Regions from separate parts of the Clostridium ljungdahlii DSM 13528 genome, predicted to be linked through region 1. Evidence: a T-box and tRNA genes for the amino acid it is inferred to sense, from the RefSeq annotation. Region 1 holds a T-box; the other holds one or more tRNA genes.
The links. A T-box is a leader RNA that pairs with one kind of tRNA and senses whether it is charged. The one in region 1 lies ahead of metG (methionine--tRNA ligase), so its partner is inferred to be a tRNA-Met.
Positions count from the first base shown of each region.

Region 2: it encodes a tRNA-Met, which carries the amino acid that the T-box ahead of metG (methionine--tRNA ligase) is inferred to sense. The anticodon was not compared.

Region 1 covers NC_014328.1:167,243-175,479, reverse strand. Annotated here, with positions in the region: gene rsmA (16S rRNA (adenine(1518)-N(6)/adenine(1519)-N(6))-dimethyltransferase RsmA) at 1-611, opposite strand, end outside; gene rnmV (ribonuclease M5) at 604-1,167, opposite strand; gene CLJU_RS00850 (3D domain-containing protein) at 1,276-2,316, opposite strand; gene CLJU_RS00845 (TatD family hydrolase) at 2,642-3,418, opposite strand; partial or broken gene metG (methionine--tRNA ligase) at 3,701-5,638, opposite strand; T-box leader at 5,724-5,962, opposite strand; gene CLJU_RS00835 (uracil-DNA glycosylase) at 5,985-6,563, opposite strand; gene CLJU_RS00830 (spore maturation protein) at 6,657-7,175, opposite strand; gene CLJU_RS00825 (nucleoside recognition domain-containing protein) at 7,201-7,776, opposite strand; gene CLJU_RS00820 (hypothetical protein) at 7,957-8,199, shown strand; gene CLJU_RS00815 (hypothetical protein) at 8,212-8,237, shown strand, end outside.
Region 2 covers NC_014328.1:4,495,771-4,504,007, reverse strand. Annotated here, with positions in the region: gene CLJU_RS20510 (FtsB family cell division protein) at 97-369, shown strand; gene CLJU_RS20505 (S1 domain-containing RNA-binding protein) at 556-966, shown strand; tRNA gene CLJU_RS20500 (tRNA-Leu) at 1,097-1,185, shown strand; tRNA gene CLJU_RS20495 (tRNA-Met) at 1,194-1,269, shown strand; tRNA gene CLJU_RS20490 (tRNA-Met) at 1,286-1,362, shown strand; tRNA gene CLJU_RS20485 (tRNA-Leu) at 1,374-1,462, shown strand; tRNA gene CLJU_RS20480 (tRNA-Met) at 1,471-1,546, shown strand; gene spoIIE (stage II sporulation protein E) at 1,853-4,240, shown strand; gene tilS (tRNA lysidine(34) synthetase TilS) at 4,668-6,074, shown strand; gene hpt (hypoxanthine phosphoribosyltransferase) at 6,061-6,606, shown strand; gene ftsH (ATP-dependent zinc metalloprotease FtsH) at 6,689-8,237, shown strand, end outside.

The DNA of each region.
Region 1 (8,237 bases):
TCATCAAGTTTGGTTAACTTTATAACTATAGATTCCACTTTGGGCCTTGGAATAAACGATAAAGGACTTACTTTTCTTATTACTTCAACATCGCAATAATATTGCACTAGAATCGAAAGTGCTCCATATTGTTTGCAATTAGGTTCTGATGAGATTCTCTCACCCACTTCTTTTTGTATCATTATAGTAAGAGTTTTAAAATTGTAGTTTTCATTCAGCAGTCGTGTAATAATAGGAGTTGTAACATAGTAAGGTAAATTTGCAACAATTTTCACATTTTTTTCATCATCTATTATTTTATTAAAATCTATTTTAAGCGCATCTTTATGTATCAACTCAAAATTTTTAAAGTCCTTTAGTTCTTCCTTTAAAATTGGAATTAAATCTGAATCCAATTCAATAGCACATACTTTACCTGCTTTTTTTAAAAGTTCTCTTGTTAAAGTTCCCACTCCAGGTCCTATTTCTATAATAAAATCCTCTTTACTTATATCAGCACTATTTACTATGTCATCCAATACTGTATTGTCTATTAAAAAATTTTGCCCTAAACTTTTTGAAAATTTAAATCCATATTTTTTTACTACATCTGCAGTAGATAAATCATTCATTGTACTTCTCCTTGTCTATTATATTATTTACTTTACTTATAGCCTTTTTAAATTCCTCTTTTGTTATTCCATAATCATTTAGTCTATTTAAAAACTGAGAAGTATTACAATATCCTATTCCAAGTTCTTTTCCCATCATATCCCTCTTCGCCTTGGAATTTGATTTTCCTGTCAAACCAAAGAACACCATATCACTTATTTCAAATTCCTCTCTTTTTTCCTTTACCTCATACTTGGCATTTTTTAAAGCCTTTATTATAGTTTCTGGGGAAGCATTTTCAACCCCAATATCTCCATTTTTTATACCATCTTTCTGAGATATATAAGCATGCTTTATTCCCTTTACCCTTTTAGATATAATCTGCCTTATTTTATTTCCTGCAAAATCCGGATCCGTAAGCACTATGACGCCCTGTCTTTTTTGAGCTTCTTTTATTTTATCTATAATTTTTTTATTTATTCCAAAACCCCCTACAGCTATAAGTTGAGCATCAACCGCCCTTTTAACTGCAGTTATATCATCTCTTCCTTCAACCACTATTACTTCCTTAATCATAAATGTCCTCCTATTTTATTAAATCTATTATTATAGATAATAGATACCTTATACTTATACTCGAAAGTATTTTCATAAAATTAAAAGAAAAAATAGGAGCATATGCTCCTACCTAATTACATAAACATTAACCCATCTTACACCCCAGTTGTCTACTTCTGAGCTAGAATCAAAAAATAAATCTAATCTATTTCCCTTGATAGCTCCACCTGTATCTTCTGCTATAGCATAACCATAACCTTCTATATAAAGCTTCGTACCAAGTGGTATTACTCTAGGATCAACTGCTACTGAGCTATAATCTCCATTATTTCTCCTGGCTACAGTGCCAGATGCAGTTATACCAAATGCTGGATCTCCAGGATTCTTACCTGTACTGGCATAATCTGCAGTATATGCAGTTGCCCTCATTTGCAGTGATTCAACATAGTTAAGATTAGTTCCTCTAGACGGAGTATAATTAGTCAATGTTCCTATGGCTATAACTTTTTGTACCGGCTGCTTTTTTATGATTTCGCTAATTACTTTTTTCGAAACCTCTTTACCATTTTGGTATACAACCCTAGTCACAGTCTCCTTCTCTCCATTTTGTCCTTCTTGCACAACCTTTTTAGTTCCATTTTCAACCTGCTCGTCACTTTTCAAAATTGTGTCATAGTTTATAGGTCTGTCCTCTTTTATGTCTTTTGTTTTAACCCTAGTCACTACTACATTCATTCCTTTTTTCAACTCATGCTTCCTGGATGGATATACTATATCAAGTTTTGAAATTCCTATCTTTTCTGCCTTTAACATATCTTCAACATTATCCTCGGCAGACTCTAAATTCAACTTTTTATTGTCAGCTTCTACTTTAACTTTTACTACTCTTTTGATTTTCAACGTGGTGTTATTCTCCACCCTACTGTCTAGACTAGGCTTCACTTTATCCTTAGGCCCTATGCTAATTCCACTATTATCGAGAACTTTTCTATAGGTACTACAAAACGTGGTAATCTTCTTACTTCTTCCATCTACTGAAACAACTATTGTCTTTCTTGTACTAAATATTACTCCGATTAAAACAGATAAAATTACAACTGCAATAATTTCTACTCTAAGGCCAATTGGAAAATATTTTTTCAAGTAAGTCTTAAACTTTTCCACCATAAAAATACCTCCTCTGGGCGAGAGCGACATACTCCATTATAAATGGAACCCAAAATCATGTCAAATATCACTCTGCATTAAGACTGTTATAAAATGTTAAATGCAGCCTTGTGCATAAAACTATAAATAAAATAATTATTTATGATTCCGATATTATACTTCATGAGTAAATAACTCGCATTAAATCTACTAATTAGAGTTCCCTACTCAACTTACAGTCTATGCTATTTTTTGGTGGTTTAAAGTGCCTATTATATAAATTATGCTGTTAAATGTTTTTTTATTACTAAAAATAGATTTAATAAAACCTCTCTTTAATTTTACACTATTTTACCATATTAAGCAACTGTTTCATGTTAAAAATTGTTAATTGGCTTATTTTACTATCCTCTACGCCTTTGATTTCAGCTATTTTAGCTATAATAAATTTTATATATTCAGATCTATTTCTCTTTCCTCTAAAAGGAACCGGAGCCATATAGGGACAATCTGTCTCAACTAAAATTCTATCAAAGGGTACTTCCCTTGCAACTTCAACAGCTTTCTTTGCATTTTTGAAAGTTACTACCCCTGTAAATCCTATGTAATATCCTAATTTTAAAAATTCCCTTGCAATTTCAACACTTCCAGAAAAACAATGTATTTCTCCAATAACATTCTTAAACTGTTTTACTATATTTAAAGTATCTTCATGAGCTTCCCTATCGTGTATAATTACTGGTAATTTTAATTCATCCGCTAATTTCATCTGCTTTATAAATACAGCTTTTTGTACTTCTTTCGGAGGATTTTCTTTGTAATAATAGTCAAGCCCTATCTCCCCAATTGCCTTTACTTTTTTATTTTTAGCTAAAATTTTTAATTCTTCTAATATATCATCAGTAAATATGTCTGAATATTCAGGATGCACTCCTACTGCTGCATAAAACATATCATGTTTATCCGCTAATTTAACAGATGCTCTAGCTCCTTCAATAGAAGACCCACAATTTAATACTCCAACTATATTGTTTTTTTTCAACTCTTCTATTACTTTGTCCCTATCTTCGTCAAATTCTTCATCATCATAATGCGCATGGGCATCAAATATGTTCAGTTCCATATGATTTTCTCCTAACCTAATTTTAAATTCTTTCGCAGTTTAAAAAAATTGCAAAGCAATTTTTTTAAAGAACAAAGTTCAAAGTTCAAATATCAAATAAGGATAATTTTCTTTCTAACATCAGAAAATATTTAAATTATAGATTTCCTGAGGTACGAGGGAAATTATCTTTATCTGTTCTTTGCTATTTGAACTTTGTTATTTTCAAAAGCTTTGCTTTGCAACTTTTTATATTAAATCAAAATTTCTTATGTTCCAAAGTTGAATTACATAAAATTCACATTACCTTACTGTGCTTCCACTTGGGATTTCATCAGAAAGTGATAGTATGGATAATTTACTATCATCATCTGAAGCTGCAGATAATATCATTCCTTCTGAAATTTCGCCTTTCAATTTTACAGGTTTTAAATTCGCTACAAATACTACATATTTGCCCACAAGCTCTTCTGGCTTATAATACTTTGCAATTCCTGAAACTACCTGCCTCTGTTCCTTTCCCATTTGAAGTTGAAATTTAAGTAGTTTATTGGATCCTTTTATGTTTTCACATTTTAAAACTTTAGCAACTCTTAAATCTATTTTATCAAAATCATCTATAGTTATTTGTTTTTTTAAAGATTTTTCATTGGAATTCTGTGCTGCTTTTTTTTCTTCTTTTAATTTATTTAACTCCTCTATTTTTTTATCTACATCTATTCTAGGAAATAATAGTTCTCCCTTGCTTATCTTTGTTCCAGCCTTGGTTCCATTAAAAGAAGTTATACTATCCCAGGAAACAACGTTTGTATTAAGTTGTTTATACATTTTAGCACTTGTTTCAGGTAAATATGGAGAAACACATATAGATATTATTCTAAGTGACTCTAAAAGATTGTAAAGCACTGTTCCAAGCCTATCTTTTTTAGACTCATCTTTAGCTAATATCCATGGTGTAGTTTCATCTATATATTTATTTGATCTAGTTATAAGATCCCATATATTATCTAAAGCTTCTGGTATTCTTAAATCATTCATATTCTTTTCTACTTTTTCAGGAGTTTCTAATGCTAACTTTATAAGTTCATCATCAATTTGCTCTTTTTTTGTTGGTTCTTGTACTACTCCATCAAAATATTTTTCAACCATAGCACAAGTTCTAGATAACAAGTTTCCCAAATCATTAGCTAAATCTGCATTAATTCTTTTTATAAATATTTCATTATTAAACAATCCATCTGAACCAAATGGTATTTCTCTCAATAGATAATATCTAACAGCATCTGCACCAAAATTATCTACTAAAACTACAGGATCTACTACATTTCCCTTCGACTTTGACATTTTTCCCCCATCTACCAAAAGCCATCCATGTCCGAATACCTTTTTAGGAACAGGAAGTCCCAATGCCATAAGCATTATAGGCCAATAAATCGTATGAAATCTCAGTATGTCTTTACCAACTAGATGTACATCTGCCGGCCAATACTTATTATACAATTCTTCATTTTTACTGCCATATCCAAGAGCTGTTATATAATTTGCAAGAGCATCTATCCAAACATATATCACGTGTTTTTCATCAAAAGTTACAGGTATTCCCCAATTAAAAGATGTCCTAGAAACACACAAATCCTGGAGTCCAGGCCTTAAGAAGTTATTTAACATTTCATTTTTTCTAGATTCAGGCTGTATAAAGTCAGGATGATCCTCAATATACTTTATAAGTTTAGGCGCATATTTTGACATTTTAAAGAAATATGCTTCTTCTTTAGTTTTTTCTACTGGCCTTCCACAATCAGGACACTTACCGTCTGCTGCTTGGGTTTCTGTCCAAAAGGATTCACAAGGTGTACAATATAACCCTTCATAACTTCCCTTATATATATCACCTTGATCATACAATTTCTTAAATATTTTTTGAACTGCCTTAACATGGTAGTCCTCTGTAGTTCGTATAAACTTGTCATAGCTTATATTCATCATATCCCACAACTTTTTAATTCCAGCCACTATTTCGTCTACATATTCTATAGGAGTAACACCCTTTGCTTCAGCTAACCTCTGAATCTTCTGTCCATGTTCATCTGTTCCTGTCAAAAGCATAACATCATAACCTGTAAGCCTTTTAAATCTTGCAAGAGCATCTGCTGCTACAGTAGTATAGGTGTTTCCTATATGAAGTTTTGCAGATGGATAATAAATTGGCGTAGTAATATAATAAGTTTTCTTGGTCATGTTTTTCTCTCCCTTTTTCTTCTAGTTTTATTGTATTTCTAATTATTTTTTCATATAAAAAAACCCCCATATGGAAAAATTTTTTCCACATAGAGGCGTAAATTACGCTTTACCACTCTACTTTACTTTTACTTCACAATAAAAGCATCATTAAGTAACTATTCATTACCTTGTAATGTAACGGTTACTACCGTACCACTCTACTATTATTTCAAGCGATATACTCTAGAGCCATATTCATAAATTTCATTGCATTCGGCTCTCACCAAAATCTGCCGACTCTCTTTGTGCAAACTAATTTACTACTCTTTCCTTCACAGTATTTAACAATATAATATGTCATATAATTTTATGTGTCAACATTTTTTGTTTGAAAAATTTCTTCATTTTTCTCTTTTATACTTTTTAAATCTTCCCAAAATGCAGCTTTTTTATTCGCATCTCTCAAAACTGCTGAAGGATGAAAAGTTGCAGTCATATAAAAGCCTTTTCTTTCAATCCACTTTCCCCTATCTCTTGTAATTCTCCATTCCTTTCCCAATATACATCCCATGGCAGTTGCACCAAGACAAACTATTATTTTGGGCCTTACAAGTGCTACTTGATTTCTTAAATAAGGAATACAAGCTTTTTCTTCTTCTTCATAAGGTGTCCTATTGTTCTTGGGTCTGCACTTGCAAATATTACATATGTAGTAATCTCTTTCTCTATGTAAATCCAGAGCAAGAAGAGCTTTCGTCAAAAGCTGACCTGCCCTACCTACAAAAGGTATTCCCGTTCTATCCTCATCTGCTCCTGGTGCTTCTCCTATAAACATGATATGTGCCTTAGGATTTCCATCTCCAAAAACCATATTAGTTCTGTTATCTCCTAAACTACATTTAGAACAACTTAAACATTCTTCATAGAGCTCTTTCCACCTTAACAACTTAACTCACATCCCGAATAATTATGAATTATACTATATATTATACAACTAATTATTATAAGGTAAAATATAAAATTTCATACCAATTTTCAATTAAAACATAATTCTAGTTACTATAACTGCTGTGATTATTGCAGTTATATCTGCCATTACTGCTGCCCAGAGGGTATGCCTTATTTTTTTTATACCAACCGCTCCAAAATAAACTGTAAGAGTATAAAATATGGTTTCCGTAGAACCCATAATTATAGAAGAAATTCTACCTATGTAACTATCTGGTCCAAATTTGCTTAAAGTTTCAGCAAATATTCCAAGAGCTCCACTGCCTGATAATGGCTTTACAAGCACAAGAGGTACTACTTCAGGAGGAAGCCCTATAAATTTTACTACAGGCTTTACAAATCCTATAAAGTAATCTAAAGCTTTAGATTCTCTAAAAACTCCTACTGCTATTATCATAGCTAGTAGGTACGGAAATATCTTAATACATATATCTATCCCTTCCTTGGCTCCTTCTACAAAACATTCATATACTCTAACTTTTTTCATTTGACCATAGGTAACCATAAATATAATAATTATTGGTATTATAGCTTTTATTATGTACTTCACACTACTCTACTCCTTTTAAATAAAGTTAAAAATACCTCTGGAGAATTTTACAACATACTACTCCTACTACTGCAGATATAGTAGTTGTAATTATGGCTGGTATTATTGTTTCTGCAGGATTTTTAGATCCCATTGCCGCTCTTATGGATATAACTGTAGTTGGAACAAGCTGTATGCAAGCTGCATTTAAAACTAAAAAAAGCGCCATATCATCACTTGCTTCTTCTTTCTTTTTATTGAGATTACTAAGCTGATCCATAGCTTTTATTCCAAAAGGAGTGGCTGCATTAGATAATCCCATCATATTAGCAGTTAAGTTCATAACTATTGGTCCTATAGCTCTTTCATCTTTAGAGGCATCCTTAAACAAAACTTTCAAAATGGGTCTCATTAAACTTGCTATTTTATTCATAAGGCCACTTTTCTCTGCTATTTTCATTACTCCACACCAGAGACACATTATTCCCAAAAGACTTATCATAAGTTTTACTGAAGCATCTGAAGAAGCTATAATAGACTTAGACACTGCCTCTCCCCTTCCAGATAATATTCCAAACCCTATTCCAAAAGCTAAAATAAAAAACCATATAATGTTTATCACAATATAACCACTCCCCCTATAATCCAAAATATACAAATATTTATCATATAACTAATATATGATAATAAGAATATAAAATTACCTATAAGCAGATGGATTTTATAGAGATGAAATCATTGAAAATCCCCTTTAATAGTGTTACCATTTATGTTGTGATAATTTTTAAATTGGAGGTTAATAATGACCATTAGAGATATAATGAAATATATAGAAAGTGAATATCTAGTTATAAATGATACTCCCTGTGAAATATGTGGAGGAGAATATTTAGCTGAAAATTCAAATGTATCCATAGTTGATGGTATCCCCTACGATATTTGTAATTGTGTATGTTCAGAATGCGGCCATGAAAAAACTTTTCAATTTTGTGCACCATTTGTAGAAGATGAAGATTTATCAAAAATAAAAAATATATTAAATTAAGGAGAATTATTAATGAAAGAAAACACTTTAAATTTGGC
Region 2 (8,237 bases), 300 kb from region 1:
TAAGTGAGATGTGCTATGATAAATCGAGGAAGGCAATAGTTAATAGAATGAGTATATAGAAACGTAAATCGTTAGTGGGAGAATCGGTGATTATTAATGAAAATAAAAATCAAGTGGAAAAATATAATCTTTTTATTAATAGTTCTATATATAGGCTATATTTTTATAAGTCAGCAATTAACTATGCAAAACATAAATAAACAGATAAGTGAAAAAAAGATGGAAGAGCAGAGGGGTAAATATAAAAATCAAAAATTACAGGAAGAGGTTAAAATGTCTAATTCTAATGTGTATATAGAAAAATTAGCTAGAGAAAAATTAGGTCTTATTAAGCAAGGCGAAACTCCTGTAATAGACAATAAAAACTAATTACCAGTTATGCTGTAATAGAAAACTATAACAGGTTTTTTGAAATTATGCCTGTTGAGATTATGGAGGATAAGTGGTTGTGGATGTAGCAAAGATTTTTGGGCAAGATCCAAGAAGTCCTACTCTGTTAAAAGAGAAGAAGTTTATATTATATAGTATTATTTTTTAAGGAGGAGTTTTTTTAATATGACCTTAAAGGCAGGAAGCATACTAGAGGGTACAGTAGTTAACATTACTAGTTTTGGAGCTTTTGTAGATGTTGAAGGTAAAACTGGGTTAGTGCATATATCTGAGGTGTCAGACACTTATGTTAAGAATATACGAGATTATTTAAAGGAAAAGGACAAAGTAAAAGTTAAGGTAATTTCTATTGATGACAATGGAAAAATTAGTTTATCTATAAAACAGGCTGGACTTGATAAAAAGAGTGTTAGACCTATGGAAATAGATTGGCAAAAAGAAAAAACTAAGCAAAATCAAGGTAATTTTGAAGATAGATTATCTAAGTTTTTAAAAGATAGTGAAGAAAGATTCCAAGATATAAAGAAACATCAAGATGCAAAAGGCAAAGGATACAAAAAATCTTCTAATTACTAGTAGGATTACCTAAAGAGGCTGTTTAGCCTCTTTTTAAATTTTATTTATAGAAATTTTTAAAAATTAGTTGACAATATAGTTAGTACCATATATAATAATATATGTCGTCAATTTGTTGTGTATATATTTTGCTGGAGTGGCGGAACAGGCAGACGCACAGGACTTAAAATCCTGCGGGCTTTAAAACCCGTACCGGTTCGATTCCGGTCTTCAGCACCAATTAATGTCGCGGGGTGGAGCAGCTGGTAGCTCGTCGGGCTCATAACCCGAAGGTCGGAGGTTCAAGTCCTTCCCCCGCAACCACAGAAATATATAACATGGCGGAATAGCTCAGCTGGCTAGAGCATTCGGTTCATACCCGAAGTGTCGTAGGTTCAAGTCCTATTTCCGCTACCAATTGATGATGTGCTGGAGTGGCGGAACAGGCAGACGCACAGGACTTAAAATCCTGCGGGCTTTAAAACCCGTACCGGTTCGATTCCGGTCTTCAGCACCAATTAATGCCGCGGGGTGGAGCAGCTGGTAGCTCGTCGGGCTCATAACCCGAAGGTCGGAGGTTCAAGTCCTTCCCCCGCAACCACAGAAACTTGCATATATTGCAAGTTTTTTTTAGTTTCTAATTTACTTGCCATTGAAGTTCTTAATAATGGCTAAAGTCTAATCGGGTTACAGTATACCTTTCTAAAATTATCAAAATCACAAACTTATTAACATTGTGGATAAAATAGGATAACTAGTTTTTAGTGTATGTATAAAATAAAAATTATGAAAAAAAAATAAAATTAATGTCCTAAAAAAAATATAGGGGTATCTCACGTTATGACATTTATTTCCAGAAATTACTGCTATAATGTAAGCAGTAATTTTATAAGGTGGGTGGTATTATATGCAATATGGAGCAGAGGTATTTCCTTATCAAAGGACAGAAAAGCTAAAGAATGAAGAAAAAAACCATGAAGCCAGGGATATAACAAAAACAATTCAAATAATATTTTATTTCCTAGCAGGTTTTTTAGTTGGAAGGGTTATGATGGTAAATCTTATGGCACCCTTTGGAATAGCCTTTTTTATATCAATAGCAGAATGTGAAAAACGAAAACCTTCCCTGATTGCTGCGTTGGGAACACTATTAGGGTATATTTCAATGTATGGAAATATTAAATATCTTCCTGTATATTGTATAGTAATTGTAACATTAGCAACTTTAAATCATATATTAAATAACATTAGTGCAAAAAAGAAGTTAGTATTATTATTTTCTGCTGCATTAATAGAGTTTTTTGCTTATAAGTTTTTAATATTGAAATTAACTGTTGGGGTAGCTGCTTTTAATTCTGTTTTTGAAGTTATGTGTATCTTTCCAATATATTTTATTATTAATTATTCTATATTATGCTTAAAAAAATTAAAAACTAGACATTTATACAGCAGTGAGGAAATAATTAGTATGTCTATAACTGCATCTTTGATTATAGCAGGAACTTGGGGAATGAGTATACATGAAGTATCTTTTAGAAATATAATAGCACTAGGTTTTATACTTATATTAGGTTATGTAAAGGGAAGTCCATCGGGGGCAGCCGCTGGTGTAGCCATGGGAACTATAATAGGAGTTACCTCTAGCGATATGATGATATATATTTCAGTTTATGGATTATGTGGACTTATATCAGGTGTGTTTAGGGAAACAGGTAAGTGGATGAGCGGAAGCGCTTATATTATAGGATTTATGGTACTAAAGATGTATTCTAATATAGGAACAGAATTTAAAATAATAGAAATAATTATAAGTTGTTGTATATTTTTTGTAATACCTCAGAAAATATACAAAAAAATAGAAATGGAGTTAGACTGGGAAAAGAAGCAGGAGCATTTAAAAGAAAATTATGCAGGTAAAATCAAATCTATTTTTTCACATAAATTTGATAGCTTTTCTAAAGTACTTAATAACATGTCAGTTGTTTTGGCTAAATTGGCAGATAATGATAAGCTTGCTTTGAAAAATAAAAGTAGTGCACTTATAGAAAATTTGGCAGATAGAGTGTGTTCTGATTGCGATATGAAGCACATGTGTTGGAACAGAGAAGCTTTTTATACTTATAATGCTTTTGCAGAATTAATACAAAATTACGAGGATAACAAAAAACATATGCCAGGGGAACTTCAAAGAAAATGTACTAAAAGAACGGTACTTATAAAAAATACGGAAGAGATTGTAAATAATTATATTGTAAGTGAAATGAGAAAGAACAGACTCAGTGAATGTAGAGAATTACTAGCATCCCAAATAAAGAATATGGGAAAAACTATAGGTGATATAGTAGAAGATTTTAACTTAAATATGAAGTTCAATCCTGAGGTGGAAAATGATATACGAAGAATTCTAAACAAAAGCAACATACATTATAAAGATGTGTTTTGTTTTAATAATAAAAAGGGACACTTAGTTGTAAACTTATCTATGGAAGCTTGCGGCGGCAAACAGGAGTGTGTTAAAAATATACTTCCACTTATAAACAATGTAACTAAAAAATTAATGTGTGTAAGTGAAGACGGATGTAATATAAATTCTTCTATGGATAGCTGTAGTATAACTTTTGAAGAAACGCCTAAATATCATATAGCAGCTTATGTGAGTAGAGTTTGTAAGGATGGTGAAAAATGTAATGGTGACAGTTATAGCTTTGGAAAATTGCCAGATGGAACATATATGACGATTATAAGTGATGGAATGGGTTCAGGCCCTCAGGCAGGACAGGAAAGTAGTGCATCTGTTGAACTTATAAAGGAATTTACAAGTGCGGGTTTCAATAAAATGACAGCTATCAATACGGTAAATTCTATAATGGGTATAAAATTTACTGAAGATGAGAAGTTTTCCACATTAGATTTAAGCAGTGTGGATTTATATAAAGGCGAAGTAGATTTTATGAAAGTAGGAGCAGCGGCTAGTTTTATAAAAAGAGGGGAGGATGTTATAGTAATAAAATCAAAAACACTTCCTATAGGAATATTAGATAAAGTGGACGTGGACATTAGTAATAACAAAATAATGAATGGGGACTTCCTAATAATGGTAAGCGATGGAGTGATTGATTATGAAAGTGAGGCAGCAGGAAATTTATATTGGATGATAGAATTCCTAAAAGAATTAGATTGCACTGATCCTAAGGAAATGTGCAAGAAAATTACTGATAAAGCAAAAGAACTTTCTGGAGGGAAGGCAAAAGATGATATGACAGCAATAGTAGAAAAGGTATACAGCCTTTATTAAAGGAGATAGGTATTATCTTTGAGTATTCAACGTTTACAGTTTAAAAACATTGTGAAGCAAAGCTTTTGAAAATAGCAAAGTTCAAATAACAAAGAACAGATAAAGATGTTTTCCCTCGTACCTCAGGAAATCTATAATTTTAATATTTTCTGACGTTAAGAAGAAAATTATCTTTATTTGATATTTGAACTTTGTACTTTGTTTTTTAAAAATATTATGTCGTAATTTTGTTAGTTTACGCCACTTAGTTTTTAGATTTTTCATAATACTGGCGGATAAAAATCTTCTGAAATTGTGAATTGTGAATTGGTGCTGTAGGCAGTCTAAATATAGCTTTTATGTCATTCTTGCACAAAAAATAATTCATTTATGTTATAATAAATTAGCGTATTGTTTCTAAAATAATAATTTTTAGGAAGTGTTTGTTTTGATAGAATCTGTATTAGATACCATCACAAAAAATAAAATGTTTGATAGAGGAGATAAAGTAATAGTAGCTGTATCGGGAGGACCAGATTCGATATGTCTATTACACATATTGTATGTTTTGAGAGAAAAATTAGACATAACTTTATGTGTAGCTCATGTAAATCACTGTCTGAGAGGAAAAGATGCAGATGGAGACGAAGAATATGTAAAAAAGTTTTGTGAAAATTTGAAGATACAATTTAAAAGCTTAAAAATAGATGTAAATCATGTTTCTCAGGAAGAAGGAATATCTTGTGAGAGTGCTGGAAGAAAAGTAAGATATAGCTTTTTTGAAAAACTTAAAGATGAGTTAAAAGCTCAAAAAATAGCTATAGCCCATAATGCTAATGATCAGGCTGAAACAATTTTAATGAGAATTATGCGGGGTGCAGGGCTGGACGGTTTAGTGGGAATAAGACCTGTAAGAGATAATATATATGTTAGACCTCTGATATGCAGTACTAGAGATGAAATTGAAAAATACTGCAGCTTAAATAATCTTAATCCTAGAATTGATAAAACTAATTTAGAAACTTTATATTCTAGGAATAAAATAAGGTTACAACTTATACCATATATACAGGAGAACTTTAATAAAGATATAATTAAAGTATTAAATAGATTTTCTGATACAATAAAAATAGATAATGAATATTTAAGCTATATTTCACAAGAAAAATTTAAAAAACATTGTGACATAAAGGGAGAAAAGGTTATAATATCTAAAGAGGCATTCTTAGAAAAGGAAGCAATATTAAGTAGGATAATAAGAATGTCCTTAAAAATTGTAACTGGAAACTTAAAAGATTTTGAAAGAATTCATATTCTAAATATAATAGAAGTTCAAAAACATTCTACAGGTAAGGAACAGATGCTTCCCAATAATGTATTGGTTTTAAACGACTATGGAAATATTATAATAAGTAAAAATACAAAAAAAGCTGTATCAGATTATAAAAAGCAGTATATACTGCAAGTTGGATGCAATAATATCTCCCCAATTAAATCTACCGTGTACATAGAGCTAGTTGAAGCTAAAGAATATATACATTGTAAGAAAAATAAGTTCGTACAGTATTTTGATTATGATAAGATAGAAGGAGATGTTACATTACGAAATAGGAGAGAAGGGGATAAGTTTATACCACTTGGAATGACTGGAAGTAAGAAATTAAAAGACCTGTTTATAGATTTAAAAGTATCAAAAGATAAAAGAAATGATATTCCTATCATATGTTTTGGAGACAAAATTGGATGGATTGTTGGATATAGAATAAGCGAACTTTTTAAAGTTGATAAGAATACTAGAAATATTTTAGCTATAAAATTTGAAAGTGAGGAACTAGGAAAGCATGACCAACATTAGTGAAGATATCAAGGAAGTACTACTTGATGAAGGTAAGATTAAAAAGAAAGTTAAGGAAATAGGGAAAAGAATAAGTCAGGATTATGATGGAAAAGATTTGCTCCTTGTAGGTATTCTGAAAGGATCTGTCCCATTTATGGCAGATTTGCTTAAAGAAATAACTATTCCATGTAGCATGGATTTTATGGCAGTTTCAAGCTATGGAAATTCTACGAAAAGCTCAGGTGTTGTTAGAATTTTAAAAGATTTAGATTTTGAAATAGAGAATAAGCACATATTAATAGTAGAAGATATCATAGATTCAGGCATAACCTTAGCCTATCTTGTGGATTACTTGAAGGGAAGAAAAGCTAAGAGTGTAGAAATAGCATGTCTTTTAAATAAAGCCGATAGAAGAAAGGTTAGCGTCAATGCAAAATACATAGGATTTGAAGTGCCTGATTATTTTTTAGTAGGATATGGCCTAGACTATGCAGAAAAGTATAGAAATTTCCCATATGTTGGGATATTAAAAGAAGAAATTTACAAATAATTAGTAATAAATTTTATTGTAAAGGAATTTTAATTATGATACAATTTTACAGTATAAAACTAGAAAGAGAGGGGGGCCTTTAATGAAAAAATTTTCAAGTGCAACGGCCTGGGCAGTAGTTTTTATATTAGTGATAGTTGCAGCATTGTTGCTGGTAAGAACTGGTGAAAGTTCAACATCTATTAGTTTTAATGATTTTCAGAAGTATTGGTTAAGTAATGATGTAAAAAGTTTTCAGCTTAGAGAAGATAAAATGACAGTTCAAGGTAGTTTAAAAAATGGAACAGCATATGAGACTGTAGTCCCATCTGAAAGATTATTTCAATTTATAGGTCAGCATCCTAAAGATGGTGAAGTTCAAGAAATGTATGCTAAACCTGCAACAATACCTATGTGGGTACAATATTTACCAACGGTTCTTTTAATACTTATGCTTGTAGCATTTTGGTTTATGTTTATGCAGCAATCACAAGGTGGCGGTGGAAATCGTAATGTGATGAATTTTGGAAAGAGCAGAGCTAAAATGGCCACGCCAGACAATAATAAGAAGAAAGTTACTTTTGCAGACGTTGCAGGAGCAGAAGAGGAAAAAGCAGAATTAGCAGAAATAGTAGACTTTTTAAAACAACCTAAAAGATATATAGAAATGGGAGCTAGGATACCTAAAGGAGTTTTACTTGTAGGACCTCCAGGAACAGGAAAAACTCTTCTTGCTAAAGCTATATCTGGTGAAGCTGGAGTACCGTTTTTTAGTATATCTGGTTCAGATTTTGTGGAAATGTTTGTTGGTGTAGGAGCTTCTAGAGTTAGAGACTTATTTGATCAAGCCAAAAAAAATTCACCTTGTATAGTTTTTATAGATGAAATAGATGCAGTTGGAAGACAAAGAGGCGCTGGACTTGGCGGAGGACATGATGAAAGAGAACAGACCTTGAATCAACTCTTAGTTGAAATGGATGGATTTGGAGTCAATGAAGGAATAATCATGATAGCTGCTACAAATAGACCTGATATATTAGACCCTGCACTTTTAAGACCTGGAAGATTTGATAGGCAAATACTTGTAGGTGCACCTGATGTTAAGGGAAGAGAAGAAATACTTAAAGTTCACTCTAAAAATAAGCATTTATCAGATGAAGTTAAGTTAGATGTATTAGCTAAAAGAACACCTGGATTTACAGGTGCAGATCTGGAAAATCTTATGAATGAATCTGCACTTTTAGCAGTTAGAAAGAGTAAAACACTAATTGGTATGGATGAGCTAGAAGAAGCAGTAACTAGAGTAATAGCAGGACCTGAAAAAAAGAGTAGGGTAATTGATGAGGAAGATAGAAAGCTTACAGCATATCACGAGGCAGGTCATGCTGTTGTTATGAAACTTTTACCTAATTCAGATCCCGTTCATCAGATAAGTATAATACCTAGAGGAATGGCAGGAGGATATACCATGCACCTTCCTGAGAAGGACAGTTCTTATATGTCAAAGTCAAAACTGGAAGATGAAATTGTGGGTCTTCTAGGAGGAAGAGTAGCAGAAAAATTGATTATAGGCGATATAAGTACTGGAGCCAAAAATGATATTGAAAGAGCTACAACTATAGCTAAAAAAATGGTAATGGATTATGGTATGA